2 linked regions of the Ciceribacter thiooxidans genome follow. The protein of the gene in region 1 binds, or shares a complex with, the protein of each later gene. Links are inferred from orthologs where the notes say so. Each region holds a gene or a part of one and is shown on either strand. Other genes may lie near its edges.

Region 1 (7,716 bases):
CCCAGCGGAGTGCGGACGAAAGGACTTCCATGCCGACACCACGCCGGCGATGCTTGTCCGACACAGCAAAGAGCAGAATGCCGGCAAGATCATTATCCTGCACGCAAAGGAGCGAGGCGACCGGACCCGCGTTGGGGTCCTCGATCAGGAACATGCCGACCGTGGGCTTGATGGAATTGATGACTTCGGCAAGGACCGGCTTCAGCGCAGGGTCTTGGCCCTGAAGTGCAAGACTGGCGTCGACGAAACGCCCGACATCCTGGGTCGGCAGGTGATCCAGCGTATCGGGAATATCCAGAGCAGTTAGATCGACCGTCTGGGTGACGACCTCCTCGAAACAGGTCCAGCCCTCTGCGATCAGATGTTCCACGAGCGGCTTGGGTGTCAGTGGCGTTTCCCGCACCACCAGCGGGCGGCCATAGGCGTCGAACTTCCGCGCGGCGCGCTCGAGCCGCAGCGCAATGTCGCGACTGTCGGACGGATCCAGCGCGACCACGCAATTCAGCCGTTTCGACGGATGTCCGCCGGTCAGCCGGACCTGCCAGCTGCCGTCATACTGTACGGAAGCGGCAGGCCAAGCGCGGAAACTGACCGCTTCCAGCCGCCGCACGAGCGGAAGATTCGCCTGCTGTCGCTCCGCTTGCATCCGCGCCATCAACTCCGGTAATCGCCGTTGATCGCGACATATTCCTTTGTGAGATCGCACGTCCAGACGGTCGCCTGGCCGCTGCCGAGACCGATATCGACCCGGATTGCGACATCGTTCTCCTTCATCACGGCGCTTGCAGCCGCTTCGGAGTAAGCGGGATCACGCTCGCCATTGACTGCCACGCGAACATCGCCGAACCAGATGGCGAGCCGGTCACGATCGGCCATTTCACCGGATTTGCCGACAGCCATGACCACGCGGCCCCAGTTCGCATCTTCACCGGCAACCGCCGTCTTGACCAGCGGAGAGTTGGCGACCGACAGGCCGATGCGCTTCGCAGCAACGTCGTTCTCGGCGCCGGTGACGGTGATCGCGATCATCTTTCGGGCACCTTCGCCATCGCGGACCACCTGCAACGCCAGATCCTTGAGAAGGTCGTTGAGGGCAACCCTGAAGCCGGCAAGGCGGGCGTCGTCTGCAGATTCGACGCGCAGCTGTCCGTCCGCGGCGGCGGCGCCGGTCGCAAAAAGCATCAGCGTGTCCGAGGTCGAGGTGTCACTGTCGACCGTTACGGAATTGAACGTCGGTCCGACGCCGGCAGACAACAAAGCCTGCAGCGCAGGCGCTGCAATGTCCGCATCGGTGACCACGAAAGACAGCATCGTCGCCATGTCCGGCGCAATCATGCCGGCGCCCTTGGCGATGCCGTTGATCGTCACGTCGACACCATCGATTTTCGCCGTCCGGGTCGCCACCTTCGGATAGGTGTCGGTCGTCATGATCGCCTTGGCCGCTTCCAGCCAGAAATCGCCGGTCGCGCTCTTCGCCATGTCGCCGAGGACGCCGGAGAACTTGGTCGCATCGAGCGGCTCGCCGATGACGCCCGTGGAGGCGAGATAGATCTCATTCTCTCCGCATCCAAGCGCCGCGGCCGCCGACTTCGCGGTAAGCGTCGTCGCCTCCCTGCCCTTCATCCCCGTGAATGCATTCGCATTGCCGGAGTTGACGACCACGCCGAGTGCGACGCCATGAGAGAGATTCGAGCGGCAGAAATCGACCGGCGCCGACGGGCACTTCGATTTCGTGAATACGCCGGCAACCGCTGCGGGCTTGTCGAAGGCCATCAGAAGGACGTCGGTGCGGTTCTTGTACTTGATGCCGGCTGCCGCAGTCGCCATGCGGACACCTCTGACAGGCGGCATGACAGGGTAGGATTTGGGAGCAAGCGGGGAAACGGTGGCAGACATTTCTTTGCGGCCTGAATAATACGAAGCACAAAAGGGAAGGCCCGCGCTACCTGCGCGGGCCGAAAGACCATTGCCGCGATTACGGCTGCTTGTTCACGTCTTCATAGCCCTTGCGCAGGGTCTCATCGACGATCTCGACCTTCTGGTCGGCCTTCGCCTTGGCAATCAGTTCGAGATACTTGTCGCGCATGACGAGTTGGCGAACCTGCTGCGCGACATCTTCGTAGGCCGGCGGCGGCGCGTCGCGCTTGTCCTCGACCTTGATCACATGAAAGCCGAACTGTGTCTTGACCGGGGTCTTCGAGTAAGTGCCCTTCTCCATGGCGAACGCAGCCTGTTCGAATTCCGGTACCATCCGCCCCTTGGTGAAGTAACCGAGGTCGCCACCTTCCGACTTGTTCGGGTCAGTGGATTTCTCCTTCGCAAGCTCGACGAAATCCTTGCCCTTGTCGAGTTCGGCGATGACGGCCTTCGCCTCGTCTTCGGTCTTCACGAGGATGTGCCGTGCACGAACCTCTTCCTGCTTCGGGAGAGCGGCGATCTCCTTCTCGTAGCGTGCCTTGACCTCGTCGTCGGTTACGGCATCGACCACGTGCTTCTTGAAATACAGGTTATGGAGCTCCCGTTCGGCGATGAACTGCATGCGCTGCTGGTAGGCGGGGTCATCCTTCAGGCCCTCGGCCGTGGCGTTGCCTGCCAGAAGCTTGACGTCGATGGCGCTCGAAAGGGCGGCAACCTTCTTCTGCTCGTCCGGAAGCTGCGACAGCTGCGGATCGAGATTTGCCAGCGCAATATCGAGCTCGGATTGACGGATCTCGAGGTTGCCGACCTTCGCCACCAGGGCGTCCTCGGCAAAAGCAGGTACCTTAAGGCCCACGAGCGCCACGCATGCAGCAAGGGCAAGTTTATGATAGCGAGACATGACAGACCTTTCGAATAGGGTACCGCTTCAAACCGATTGAATCGGGCGAAAAGTTGTCGGATACGCCGGAAACCAACGCCTCCGCAGCAACCTGTCCCGTTGACATCATTCGACCCCCCTCTTATCTGTCACGCAACCTCGCGTCCAGTGAAGTTTCCGGTGGCGGCACTCCATTTCGTCCGTGATCGGGTGCCGGCGAGTGCGCACGCAATATGTGACGAAGTGTCAGAAAGGACCACGCTGATGGTCAGTCTTGGTGGGCTCGCCCGCAAACTGTTCGGCTCGGCAAACGATCGCCGTATCCGCTCCTACCAGCCGAAGGTCGCGGCGATAAACGCTCTCGAAGACAGCATGAAGGCTCTGGACGACGGAGCGCTTGCCGCCAAGACGGCAGAGTTCCGCGAACAGCTTGCCGCGGGCAAAAACCTCGAGGATCTTCTCGTCCCCGCTTTCGCAGTCGCCCGCGAAGCCGCACGCCGAACGCTCGGGCTGCGCCCGTTCGATGTTCAGCTCATCGGCGCGATGATCCTGAACGACAATTCCATCGCTGAAATGAAGACGGGTGAAGGCAAGACCCTCGTTGCGACGCTTGCCGTTTATCTGAATGCACTCGCAGGCAAGGGTGTTCACGTCGTTACCGTCAACGACTACCTCGCCAAGCGCGACTCGACGACGATGGGCAAGCTCTACAGCTTCCTCGGCATGACCACCGGCGTGATCGTGCACGGGCTGTCGGACGAGGAACGGCGGGCAGCCTACGCCTGCGACATCACCTACGCGACGAATAACGAACTCGGTTTCGATTATCTCCGCGACAACATGAAATACGAGCGCTCGCAGATGGTGCAGCGCGGCCATAACTACGCCATCGTCGACGAAGTGGACTCGATCCTGGTCGATGAAGCACGCACGCCGCTCATCATCTCCGGCCCGCTCGATGACCGCTCCGATCTATACACGACGATCGATGCCTTCATTCCGCTGTTGTCCGAGGAAGACTACGAGATCGACGAAAAGCAGCGCTCGGCGAATTTCTCCGAGGTCGGCACCGAGAAGCTGGAAAACCTGCTCCGGGAAGCCAACCTTCTGAAGGGTGCTTCGCTGTACGACGTCGAAAACGTCGCGATCGTCCATCATATCAACAATGCGCTGAAAGCGCACAAGCTCTTCACGCGCGACAAGGACTACATCGTCCGCAACGACGAGGTCGTCATCATCGACGAGTTCACCGGCCGAATGATGCCTGGCCGACGCTATTCGGAAGGACAGCACCAGGCGCTGGAAGCCAAGGAAAAGGTGCAGATCCAGCCCGAAAACCAGACCCTGGCCTCGATCACCTTCCAGAACTATTTCCGCATGTATGGCAAGCTTGCCGGCATGACCGGCACGGCGGCAACCGAAGCGGAAGAATTCGCCAATATCTACGGCCTCGACGTGGTCGAGGTTCCGACGAACCTCCCCATCCAGCGCGTAGACGAGGACGACGAGGTCTACCGGACCGCCGAGGAGAAGTTCCGGGCAATCATTGAAGAGATCAAGACGGCCAACGGACGCGGACAGCCGGTCCTTGTCGGCACTACCTCGATCGAGAAGTCGGAACTGCTTGCCGCCTTGCTGAAGCAATCCGGTTTTCAGGATTTCTCCGTGCTCAACGCGCGCTACCATGAGCAGGAAGCCTATATCGTCAGCCAGGCGGGCGTGCCGGGTGCGGTGACCATCGCAACGAACATGGCCGGCCGCGGCACCGACATCCAGCTCGGTGGCAACCTCGAGATGCGGATCGAGCGCGAAACGGCTGAGATGGAGGCCGGCCCGGAACGCGACGCCAAAGTCGCGGAAATCACGGACGAGGTCGCTCGGCTCAAGCAGAAGGCGCTTGAAGCGGGCGGCCTTTATGTCATCGCGAGCGAGCGGCACGAGAGCCGCCGCATCGACAATCAGCTGCGCGGTCGTTCCGGCCGCCAGGGCGACCCCGGCCGCTCCAAGTTCTATCTGTCGCTCCAGGATGACCTGATGCGCATCTTCGGTTCCGACCGGATGGACGGAATGCTGCAGAAGCTGGGGCTGAAGGAAGGCGAGGCGATCGTCCACCCCTGGATCAACAAGGCACTCGAGCGCGCGCAGAAGAAGGTCGAGGCGCGGAACTTCGATATCCGCAAAAATCTTCTGAAATACGACGACGTTCTAAACGACCAGCGTAAGGTCATCTTCGAGCAGCGTATTGAGCTCATGGATTCTCCGGATGTCTCGGCAACCATCGCCGACATGCGCAATGACGTCATCGAGTCGCTTGTAAGTCTCCACATTCCCGAACGGGCCTATGCCGAGCAATGGGACACGGCAGGCCTCAAGGCGGCCGTTGCACAGCTCCTCAATCTCGACCTTCCGATCGAGGAATGGGGGAAAGAGGAAGGCATCGCTGACGACGATATCCTCGCACGTATTACCGACGCCGCGGACAAGGCTGTCGCCGACAAGGCCGAACGTTTCGGTCCAGAGATCATGCATTATGTCGAACGCTCCGTGGTGCTCCAGACGATCGACCAGCTCTGGCGCGAGCATATTGTCAATCTCGACCATCTGCGTTCTGTGGTCGGTTTCCGCGGCTACGCCCAGCGTGATCCGCTGCAGGAATATAAGGCCGAGGCCTTCGAACTCTTCCAGGCACTGCTTGCAAATCTCCGCGAAGCCGTAACGACGCAGATGATGCGGGTCGAACTGGTGCGTGAAGCGCCGCCGCCGTCGGTTCCCGAGATGGAAGGCCATCATATCGACGCGACGACCGGCGAGGACGACTTCAACGAGGGCGGCTCTGCAGGCGCCCTCCTGGCGGCGCCCGACTACGTGGCTCCGGAAAACCGCGATCCCAAGGACCCATCCACTTGGGGTAAGGTCGGTCGCAACGAGGCGTGCCCTTGCGGCTCGGGAAAGAAGTACAAGCATTGCCACGGCGCCTTCGAACAGGCGTAAGAGGCAGGAACAAAAACTCTGGAAGGCGGCTCTCGGGCCGCCTTTCTGCATTATGGCGAGACACCCGTGCGCGACGGAGGAACCGTTTTTTAACCCTGACTAGGCACAATGCGCCGGTCAGTATTGCGTCATCGGTGAGTATAGCGTGTCGATCCCGGCAGTGATCCAGTTTGCGGAAAAAGTACTGCCGAGCAGCCTGCATCCGGCGTTCAGGCGGCTGGAGAGCGTGCTGCTGAGCGACGACGACAACGCCCAGTCCCGGCGCAAGGCGCTCATCGCCTTTGCGATCCGCGTCGTCAGCGCCGCGATTGCCCTTGTTTCCCAGATCATCCAGGCCCGGATCATGGGTGAGTTCGAATACGGCATATTCGTTTTCGTGTGGGTTCTGGTCGTGCTCGCCGGCAATCTCTCCTGCCTCGGCTTCCACGCGACGATCATCCGTTTCCTGCCACAGTACCAGGCGCTGGGCGAGTATGACAGCATCCGTGGGCTGACCCACACTGCGCGGCGCTTCTCGATGTTCATGGCAAGCCTGCTTGCCATCGCCGGCATCCTGCTCCTGCAGTTTGCGGGCGAACGGATCGAAACCTATTATGTCATGCCGCTGATCTTCGGCCTCGCCACCCTGCCGATGATTGCTTTGGGGGACGTCCTCGAAGGCACCGCCCGTGCCAACCACTGGACCATCGGAGCCCTGAGCCCGACCTATCTCATCCGTCCGACCCTTATCCTGCTCTTCATGGTGGTCGCAGTTCTCTTCGGCGCGCCGCACACGGCGACCACGGCCATGCAGGCAGCATTACTTGCCACCTATGTCACCTCCCTCTGCCAGTTCGCGGTTATCGAGTGGAGATTGCGGAAACGCTTCGTGTTCAATACGGCAAAGATTGACTTTCTCGTTTGGTTTAAGGTTGCAATCCCGATCTTCCTGATCGAGGGATTTTCCTTTCTCCTGACCAACTCGGATGTGGTCATCGTCGGTCTCTACCTCGATCCGGAACAGGTTGCCGTCTATTTCGCCGCGTCCAAGACCATGGCGCTCGTGCAGTTCGTCTATTTCGCCATAAAGACGGTCGTGGCGCCAAGGTTCTCGGCCATGATGGCGCAGTCGGACATACGGCAACTCGCGGTCTTCGCCGGCAACACCGTTCGCTGGAGCTTCTGGCCGTCGCTTCTGATGGGTTGCGCCGTGTTACTCTTCGGAAGGTTTCTTCTGATGCTATTCGGCGAGGCATTCACCTCCGGCTACGTCCTCATGGCGATCCTCCTCGCGGGCATCCTCTCGAAGGCGGTGGTCGGGCCCGGAGAAGTGCTGCTGACGATGGCCGGCCGGCAAGGCCTTTGTGTGTGGCTTTACGTGATCGCGCTCACGACAAACATCGCATTGAATGTTATTCTGATCCCGCTCTTCGGCTTGGTGGGTGCGGCTTCTGCCACTGCCGCGGCCATGATGGTCGAAGCGCTTCTCCTCCATGTCGCCGTGCGCACTTCGCTCGGTATCGTACTTTTCGCATTCGCCAATCCTCTGGCAATCCTGGACAGAACAAGGCCGTCACGATCATGATGCAGCCGCCGATCTTCAACGACAGCAAGAATGGTCCCGACAGCGTCCCTCCCGGGACACTCTCCGTGGACGGACGTCCGGGCGTCGCCGCCGACGTGCGTGTCGCTGTCGGACGCCCGGGACGCCACCTTGCGCTCTACCCCGGCCGCATGGGCTACGATCTGCAGGAAGAACTGGACTTCCTCACCTATCGAGCCATGGAACCCAATGTCTTTTTCGCTGCCCGCTTCCTTGCGCCGGCGATGCCACGGCTTGAGGATCGGCAGATCCGCATCGCCATCATTCGCGACGAGGTTGGCGCGCGTAGCCGCATGCGCCTGTTGATGCCGTTCTCCATCGAGAAGCCGGGCTTCTCCGTCGGCCC
Region 2 (6,606 bases), 1.7 Mb from region 1 along the record:
TTACGCAGCCAAACAGGCCGCGCGTTCAAATTCGGGTCCTCAACATGTCAAAACGATCGAACCCGGTCCTCCGTGCGGAAGAACGCGCCGATCGCTTACATGTCGCGAGTTGGCGCGCTATTTAGCGGAATCAGTCGACAAAAGCAACTGTTCCGGTAAAGATTCTTGAAGCCTCGTCAGCCCTTCACGGTTGCGAGGATCGCCTCAATGTCCGCGGTGACGGCATCCATGTCCTTCATGCCATCCACGGATTGCAGCTTGCCCTTGGCATAGTAGTAGCCGATGAGCGGCGAGGTTTCCTTGTAGTAAGCCTCGAGCCGGGCCTTCATGGTCTCGGCATTGTCGTCCGGACGGCGCTTGAACTGCGTCGATCCGCAGGTGTCGCAGACACCCTCGACCGTCGGCTTCTTGTCGGTGTCGTGATAGACAGTCCCGCAATTGCCGCAGGAATAGCGGCCCGAAACGCGCCGGACCAGTTCCTTGTCGTCGACCCGGAGCTCGACGACCACGGAAAGATCCAGCCCCTTGTCCGCGAGCATCTTCTCCGTCGCATCCGCCTGTACGAGCGTGCGCGGAAAACCATCCAGAATGAAACCGTCGGCACAATCCGGCTGATCGATTCGCTCCGAGACGATGGCGATCACGATATCGTCCGAGACCAGCTTGCCCGCGTCCATGACGGCCTTGGCACGCTTGCCCACCTCGGTCTCCGCGGCGACCGCTGCACGCAGCATGTCACCGGTCGACAATTGCGGAATGCCGTGCTTCGCGACGATACGCTGGGCCTGGGTGCCTTTCCCCGCACCCGGCGGTCCCAAAAGGATAAGTCTCATCGTCCCCTCTTTCCTCCACGCAACTTCGACTTCTTGATCAGGCCCTCATACTGCTGGGCAATCAGGTGGCCCTGAATCTGTGCTACAGTATCGAGGGTGACGCTGACAACAATCAAAAGCGAAGTACCACCAAGGGATAATGGAACGCCGGTGCGGGCGACCAGGATCTCGGGGAGGATACAGACGAAGACGAGGTAGATCGCGCCGACCACGGTGACACGCGTCAGCACGTAGTCGATGTATTCGGCGGTACGCTCGCCCGGACGGATGCCGGGAATGAAGCCGCCATGCTTCTTCAGGTTGTCCGCGGTGTCCTTCGGGTTGAAGACGATCGCGGTATAGAAGAAGGCGAAAAAGGCAATGAGAGCGCCGTAGAGCACCATGTAGAGCGGCTGGCCATGGCCGAGCGCCGCGACGACGGTGGTCGCCCAGGAGGGCAGCGTCGAGGTGCCGGAGAAGCCCGCGGCAGTCGCCGGCAGAAGCAGCAGCGAGGACGCGAAGATCGCCGGGATGACGCCCGAGGTGTTGAGCTTCAGCGGCAGGTGCGAGGTGTCGCCCTGGAACATGCGGTTGCCAACCTGACGCTTCGGATACTGAATGAGCAGACGGCGCTGCGCACGCTCGACGAAGACGATCAGTCCGATGACGGCGATCGCGACCACGATGACCGTCAGGATGAGCGCCGTCGAAAGGGCACCCGTGCGGCCGAGTTCGAGGGTCCCGGCGACGGCGGACGGAAGGCCCGCGGCAATACCGGAGAAGATGATGAGCGAAATGCCGTTGCCGATGCCGCGCGAGGTGATCTGCTCGCCGAGCCACATCAGGAACATGGTGCCGCCGAGAAGCGTGACCACGGTCGAAAGGCGGAAGAACAGGCCGGGATCATTGACCAGGCCCTGCCCGCTCTCCAGCCCGACGGCGATGCCGTAGGCCTGCAAGGTGCCGAGGAGAACGGTGCCGTAGCGGGTGTACTGGTTGATGACCTTGCGGCCCTGCTCGCCTTCCTTCTTCAGGTTCTCGAGCGCCGGGACGACGGACGTCATCAACTGCACGATGATCGAGGCCGAGATATACGGCATGATCCCCAGGGCGAAGATCGCCATGCGCTGCACGGCGCCGCCGGAGAACATGTTGAAGAGGCCGAGAATACCGCCGGCCTGCCCCTTGAAGGCGGCCGCATAGGCTTCGGGATTGAGACCGGGCAGCGGGATATGCGTGCCGAGACGATAGACAAGAAGCGCGGCAAGAGTAAACCACAGCCGCTTCTTCAGATCTTCCGCCTTCGCAAAGGTCGAAAAATTGAGATTCGAGGCCAATTGTTCCGCTGCAGAAGCCATGAAATTCTCCGCGTAACCCGATCCGGAGCGCGCACTCCGGAGGTTATTCACCAAATCGTTTTCAGAAAACAGGGCGCGGCATGATTGCGGAGAAACCGCTCGCCTCACCTTGTTTTCCAGAATCTCCCGGAAGACGAAACAACGTCACCCCTTCTGAGGATCGTGAGGCTCACATATGGGAGCAAAATCGCCCGGTGTGAAGCACCCCGGGCGATCAAATCGTACTTATTCAGCGGCTTCCGCAGCTGCGATGAGCAGCTTGATCGAACCGCCGGCCTTCTCGATCTTTTCGATCGCGGCCTTGGAAGCGCCGGCAACCTCGAGGGTGACCTTTGCCTTCAGTTCGCCGTCGGAAAGAACGCGAACACCGTCCTTCGGGCGACGGATGACGCCGGCAGCCTTGAGGGCAGCAGCATCGATCGTTGCCTTCGGATCGAGCTTCTTGGCATCGATCGCGGTCTGGATGCGGCCGAGCGAAACGGTCACGAATTCAGATGCGAAGATGTTGTTGAAGCCGCGCTTCGGCAGACGACGGTAGATGGGCATCTGACCGCCTTCGAAGCCGTTGACGGCAACGCCCGAACGAGCCTTCTGACCCTTGACGCCGCGACCACCGGTCTTGCCCTTGCCGGAGCCGATACCGCGACCAACGCGGATACGGTCCTTGGAGGAGCCTTCGTTGTCCTTGATTTCATTCAGTTTCATGGTGACTTCCTCCGTCTCACTTCTCGTCGACGACGCGAACGAGATGCTGGACAGCACGGATCATGCCACGAACCGAAGGGGTATCCTCCAGTGTGCGGACCCGGTGCATCTTGTTGAGGCCCAGCCCGATGAGCGTCTTGCGCTGGACTTCCGGGCGGCGGATGGGCGAGCCGATCTGTTCGATCGTGATCGTCTTTGCTTCAGTCTTCTTCGTAGCCTTAGCCATGGTTCAGACTCCTCTTATTCTTCAGAGGCGTTGCCGGAAGCGGCACGGCGAGCCTGGAGCGTGGCATACTTGAGGCCGCGCTGAGCTGCGATGTCCTTCGGGTGCACCTGGTGCTTCAGGGCGTCGAACGTGGCGCGAACCATGTTGTACGGGTTCGACGAACCGGTCGACTTGGCGACGACGTCGTGCATGCCGAGCGTTTCGAAGACGGCGCGCATCGGACCACCGGCGATGATACCGGTACCAGCCTTGGCGGAGCGCAGCAGAACCTTGCCGGCGCCGTGGCGGCCGTTAACGTCGTGATGCAGCGTACGGCCGTCACGCAGCGGTACGAAGATCATGTCGCGCTTGGCGGCTTCGGTCGCCTTGCGGATTGCTTCCGGCACTTCGCGTGCCTTGCCATGGCCGAAACCGACCCGGCCCTTCTGGTCGCCAACGACGACGAGGGCTGCAAAGCCGAAACGACGGCCGCCCTTCACCACCTTGGCGACGCGATTGATGGCGACCAGCTTGTCTACGAACTCGCTGTCGCGCTCTTCACGGTTCGCACGATCATCGCGCGAACCACGCCTGTCCTGTGCCATTGTCCTGTTCCTTTTTCTTTTCCGGGTGCAATCGGCAGATTACGAAAAAATTTCGCCCTGCCCTTGCGGGTCATGGGACGAAATCGGGGAAACCGGCTAATGCCGGAAATCCGCCCGGACTGCAAGTCCGGGCGGAAACTCTCAAATCAGAATGCCAGACCACCTTCGCGGGCTGCATCGGCGAGAGCCTTGATGCGGCCGTGATAGATGAAGGCGCCGCGGTCGAAGACCACTTCCTTGACGCCGGCCTTGACGGCACGCTCGGCGACGAGCTTGCCGACGGCAGCTGCGGCTGCGACATCCGCGCCAGTCTTCAGCGACGAGCGAAGACCGGTGTCCAGGGTCGACGCGGCAGCCAGCGTACGGCCGGCGACATCGTCGATGATCTGGGCATAGATGTTCTTCGACGAGCGATGAACCGACAGACGCGGACGGCCATTGGCCACCGCCTTGATCTGACGCCGTACGCGATTGGCACGACGAACCAGTGCTTCTTTTCTGCTTGCCATTTCGCGCGTTCCTTACTTCTTCTTGCCTTCTTTGCGGACGATCCGCTCTTCGGCATACTTGACACCCTTGCCCTTGTAGGGCTCAGGGCCGCGGTATTCGCGGATCTCGGCAGCGACCTGACCGACCTGCTGCTTGCTGATGCCGGAAACCACGATTTCCGTCGGCTTCGGAACGGCGATCGAGATACCGACCGGCGGTTCGTAGACGACGTCATGGCTGAAGCCGAGCGCCAGCTGCAGGTTCTTGCCCTGCATGGCGGCGCGGTAGCCGACGCCGTTGATCTCGAGCTTGCGCTCGTAGCCGTCCTTCACACCTTTGAAGATGTTCTCGATCATCGTGCGGGACATGCCCCACTTCGAACGAGCATCCTTGGTGTCGTTGACCGGCTGGACGACAACGGCGTTGTCTTCCAGCTTAACGGAGATTTCGTCGTTAGCGACGAAGAACAGTTCGCCCTTCGGACCCTTGGCGGTGACCTTCTGGCCATCGACAGTGGCCGTGATCCCTGCAGGAACCTGAACGGGCTTTTTACCGATACGAGACATTTTTGAAATCCTGTCTGTTCGCTCTGGAGATCCCTGCCCTGTCTTAGAAGACCGAGCAGAGAACCTCGCCACCAACGTTCTGTTCGCGAGCCTGGTGATCGGCCATCACGCCCTTCGGAGTCGAAAGGATGGTGATGCCGAGGCCGTTCGCGACCTGCGGAATGGACTTAACCGAGACATAAACCCGGCGGCCCGGCTTGGAGACACGGCCGATCTCGCGGATGACCGAAGCACCTTCGTAGTACTTCAGTTCGATCGTGAGTTCGGACTTGCCGTTGTCGTAGTCGACCTGGCTGTAGCCGCGGATATAACCTTCGGCCTGCAGGACGTCGAGAACGCGGGCACGGAGCTTGGAGGCCGGGGTGGTTACCGACGCCTTGCGGCGAGCAGCACCGTTCCGGATGCGGGTGAGCATATCGCCCAACGGATCAGTCATCGTCATTTATCCGTCTCCTTACCAGCTCGACTTGACAATGCCCGGCACCTTGCCGAGGTTGCCCAGCTCGCGAAGCGCGATACGCGACATCTTGAGCTTACGGTAGAATGCGCGCGGACGACCGGTCACTTCGCAACGGTTGCGAATGCGGGTCTTGGAGCCATCGCGCGGCAGTTCTGCCAGCTTCAGGGTTGCCTTGAACCGCTCTTCGATCGAGAGAGACTGGTTCATGATGGTTGCCTTGAGAGCGGCGCGCTTGGCGGCCTGCTGGGCAACGGTCTTGCGGCGGCGCTTGTTCTTTTCAACTGCGCTGGTCTTCGCCATATGGAAGTTCCTCTTCTACGCTCGTCGTTACGGTTACTGACGGAAGGGGAAGTTGAACTCTTTCAGAAGAGCCCGAGCTTCGTCGTCCGTGTTTGCCGTCGTGCAAACGATGATGTCCATGCCCCACATCTGATCAACCTTGTCGTAGTTGATCTCAGGGAACACAATGTGTTCCTTGATGCCCATGGCGAAGTTGCCACGGCCGTCAAAGCTCTTCGGGTTCAGGCCCCGGAAGTCGCGAACGCGCGGCAGCGCGATGTTGATCAGGCGGTCCAGGAATTCGTACATGCGGGCGCCACGAAGAGTAACCTTCGCGCCGATCGGCATGTTTTCACGAACCTTGAAGCCGGCGATCGAGTTGCGTGCCTTGGTGATGACCGGCTTCTGGCCGGCGATCGCCGCGAGGTCGGCGGCAGCAATGGTCGGCTTCTTGGAGTCGCCGGTAGCTTCGCCCACGCCCATGTTGATCACGATCTTGTCGATCTTCGGGATCTGCATTTCGTTGGCGTAGGAGAAAGCCTCCTGCATGCTCTTGCGGATCCGGGAAACATATTCCTTCTTGAGCCGCGGCTCGTACTTTGCCTCAGCCATCGATCACATCTCCCGAACGCTTGGCCACACGCACCTTCTTACCGTCGACCACCTTGAAACCGACGCGAGTCGGTTTGCCGTCCTTGTCCATGACGGCAAGGTTGGACAGATGCACGGAAGCTTCCTTGCTGATGATGCCGGCTTCCTGGCTCTGGGTCTGACGCTGATGGCGCTTGACGATATTGACACCACGAACGACCGCACGGTCTTCCTTCGGCATCACCTGAATGACTTCGCCGGAACGACCCTTGTCCTTACCGGTGAGTACGACGACCTTGTCGCCCTTACGAATCTTTTGCATCGCTTGTCGCTCCCTTACAGTACTTCCGGAGCCAGCGAGATGATCTTCATGTGGTTCTTGGCGCGAAGTTCGCGCGGAACCGGTCCGAAGATACGGGTGCCGATCGGCTCTTTCTTGTTGTCAATGAGGACGGCAGCGTTGGTGTCGAAGCGGATGACACTACCGTCTGCACGGCGGATATCCTTGGCGGTACGAACGACGACCGCCTTCATCA

What was found. The genes of interacting proteins can lie anywhere in the genome.
Region 2: the proteins of secA (region 1) and secY are in contact, whole or in part, in a crystal structure (PDB 3DIN), measured with the Thermotoga maritima proteins. The link is inferred for Ciceribacter thiooxidans from one-to-one orthologs. Residues at the interface, in WP_004082002.1 of Thermotoga maritima: Glu261, Ala262, Arg263, Lys300, Ala301, Arg302, Thr303, Ile304, Ile305, Leu323, Tyr324, Asp325, Pro326, Val329, Ser330, Tyr333, Ile336, Lys340, Phe345, Val349, Glu363, Phe364, Tyr374, Ser375, Gly376, Gly377, Glu393, Ile395, Thr482, Ser483; in WP_004081795.1 of Thermotoga maritima: Glu108, Gly109, Glu110, Glu111, Ala236, Glu237, Arg238, Arg239, Ile240, Thr241, Ile242, Gln243, Tyr244, Ala245, Arg246, Arg247, Val248, Thr249, Gly250, Arg251, Arg252, Val253, Tyr254, Gly256, Ala257, Ser258, Thr259, Tyr260, Leu261, Pro262.

The regions. Positions count from the first base shown.
Region 1 is NZ_CP059896.1:200,494-208,209, reverse strand. The notes cover bases 2,735-5,988. They hold secA (preprotein translocase subunit SecA), read left to right. Parts: upstream 2,735-3,061; coding sequence 3,062-5,788; downstream 5,789-5,988. Other genes in these bases: H4I97_RS00925 (lipopolysaccharide biosynthesis protein), read left to right, coding at 5,934-5,988; H4I97_RS00935 (peptidylprolyl isomerase), read right to left, coding at 2,735-2,818. In the rest of the region: H4I97_RS00945 (GNAT family N-acetyltransferase), read right to left, coding at 1-646; bifunctional glutamate N-acetyltransferase/amino-acid acetyltransferase ArgJ, read right to left, coding at 655-1,896; more of H4I97_RS00935, read right to left, coding at 1,976-2,734; more of H4I97_RS00925, read left to right, coding at 5,989-7,352; H4I97_RS00920 (GNAT family N-acetyltransferase), read left to right, coding at 7,349-7,716. UniProt on the Escherichia coli protein: Required for protein export, interacts with the SecYEG preprotein conducting channel.
Region 2 is NZ_CP059896.1:1,923,210-1,929,815, forward strand. What follows is about bases 1-2,894. They hold secY (preprotein translocase subunit SecY), read right to left. Parts: upstream 2,171-2,894; coding sequence 830-2,170; downstream 1-829. Other genes in these bases: H4I97_RS09190 (adenylate kinase), read right to left, coding at 177-833; rplO (50S ribosomal protein L15), read right to left, coding at 2,396-2,875; rpmD (50S ribosomal protein L30), read right to left, coding at 2,892-2,894. Also shown: more of rpmD, read right to left, coding at 2,895-3,101; rpsE (30S ribosomal protein S5), read right to left, coding at 3,116-3,685; rplR (50S ribosomal protein L18), read right to left, coding at 3,832-4,194; rplF (50S ribosomal protein L6), read right to left, coding at 4,207-4,740; rpsH (30S ribosomal protein S8), read right to left, coding at 4,784-5,182; rpsN (30S ribosomal protein S14), read right to left, coding at 5,195-5,500; rplE (50S ribosomal protein L5), read right to left, coding at 5,534-6,091; rplX (50S ribosomal protein L24), read right to left, coding at 6,084-6,392; rplN (50S ribosomal protein L14), read right to left, coding at 6,407-6,606. UniProt on the Escherichia coli protein: The central subunit of the protein translocation channel SecYEG. Consists of two halves formed by TMs 1-5 and 6-10.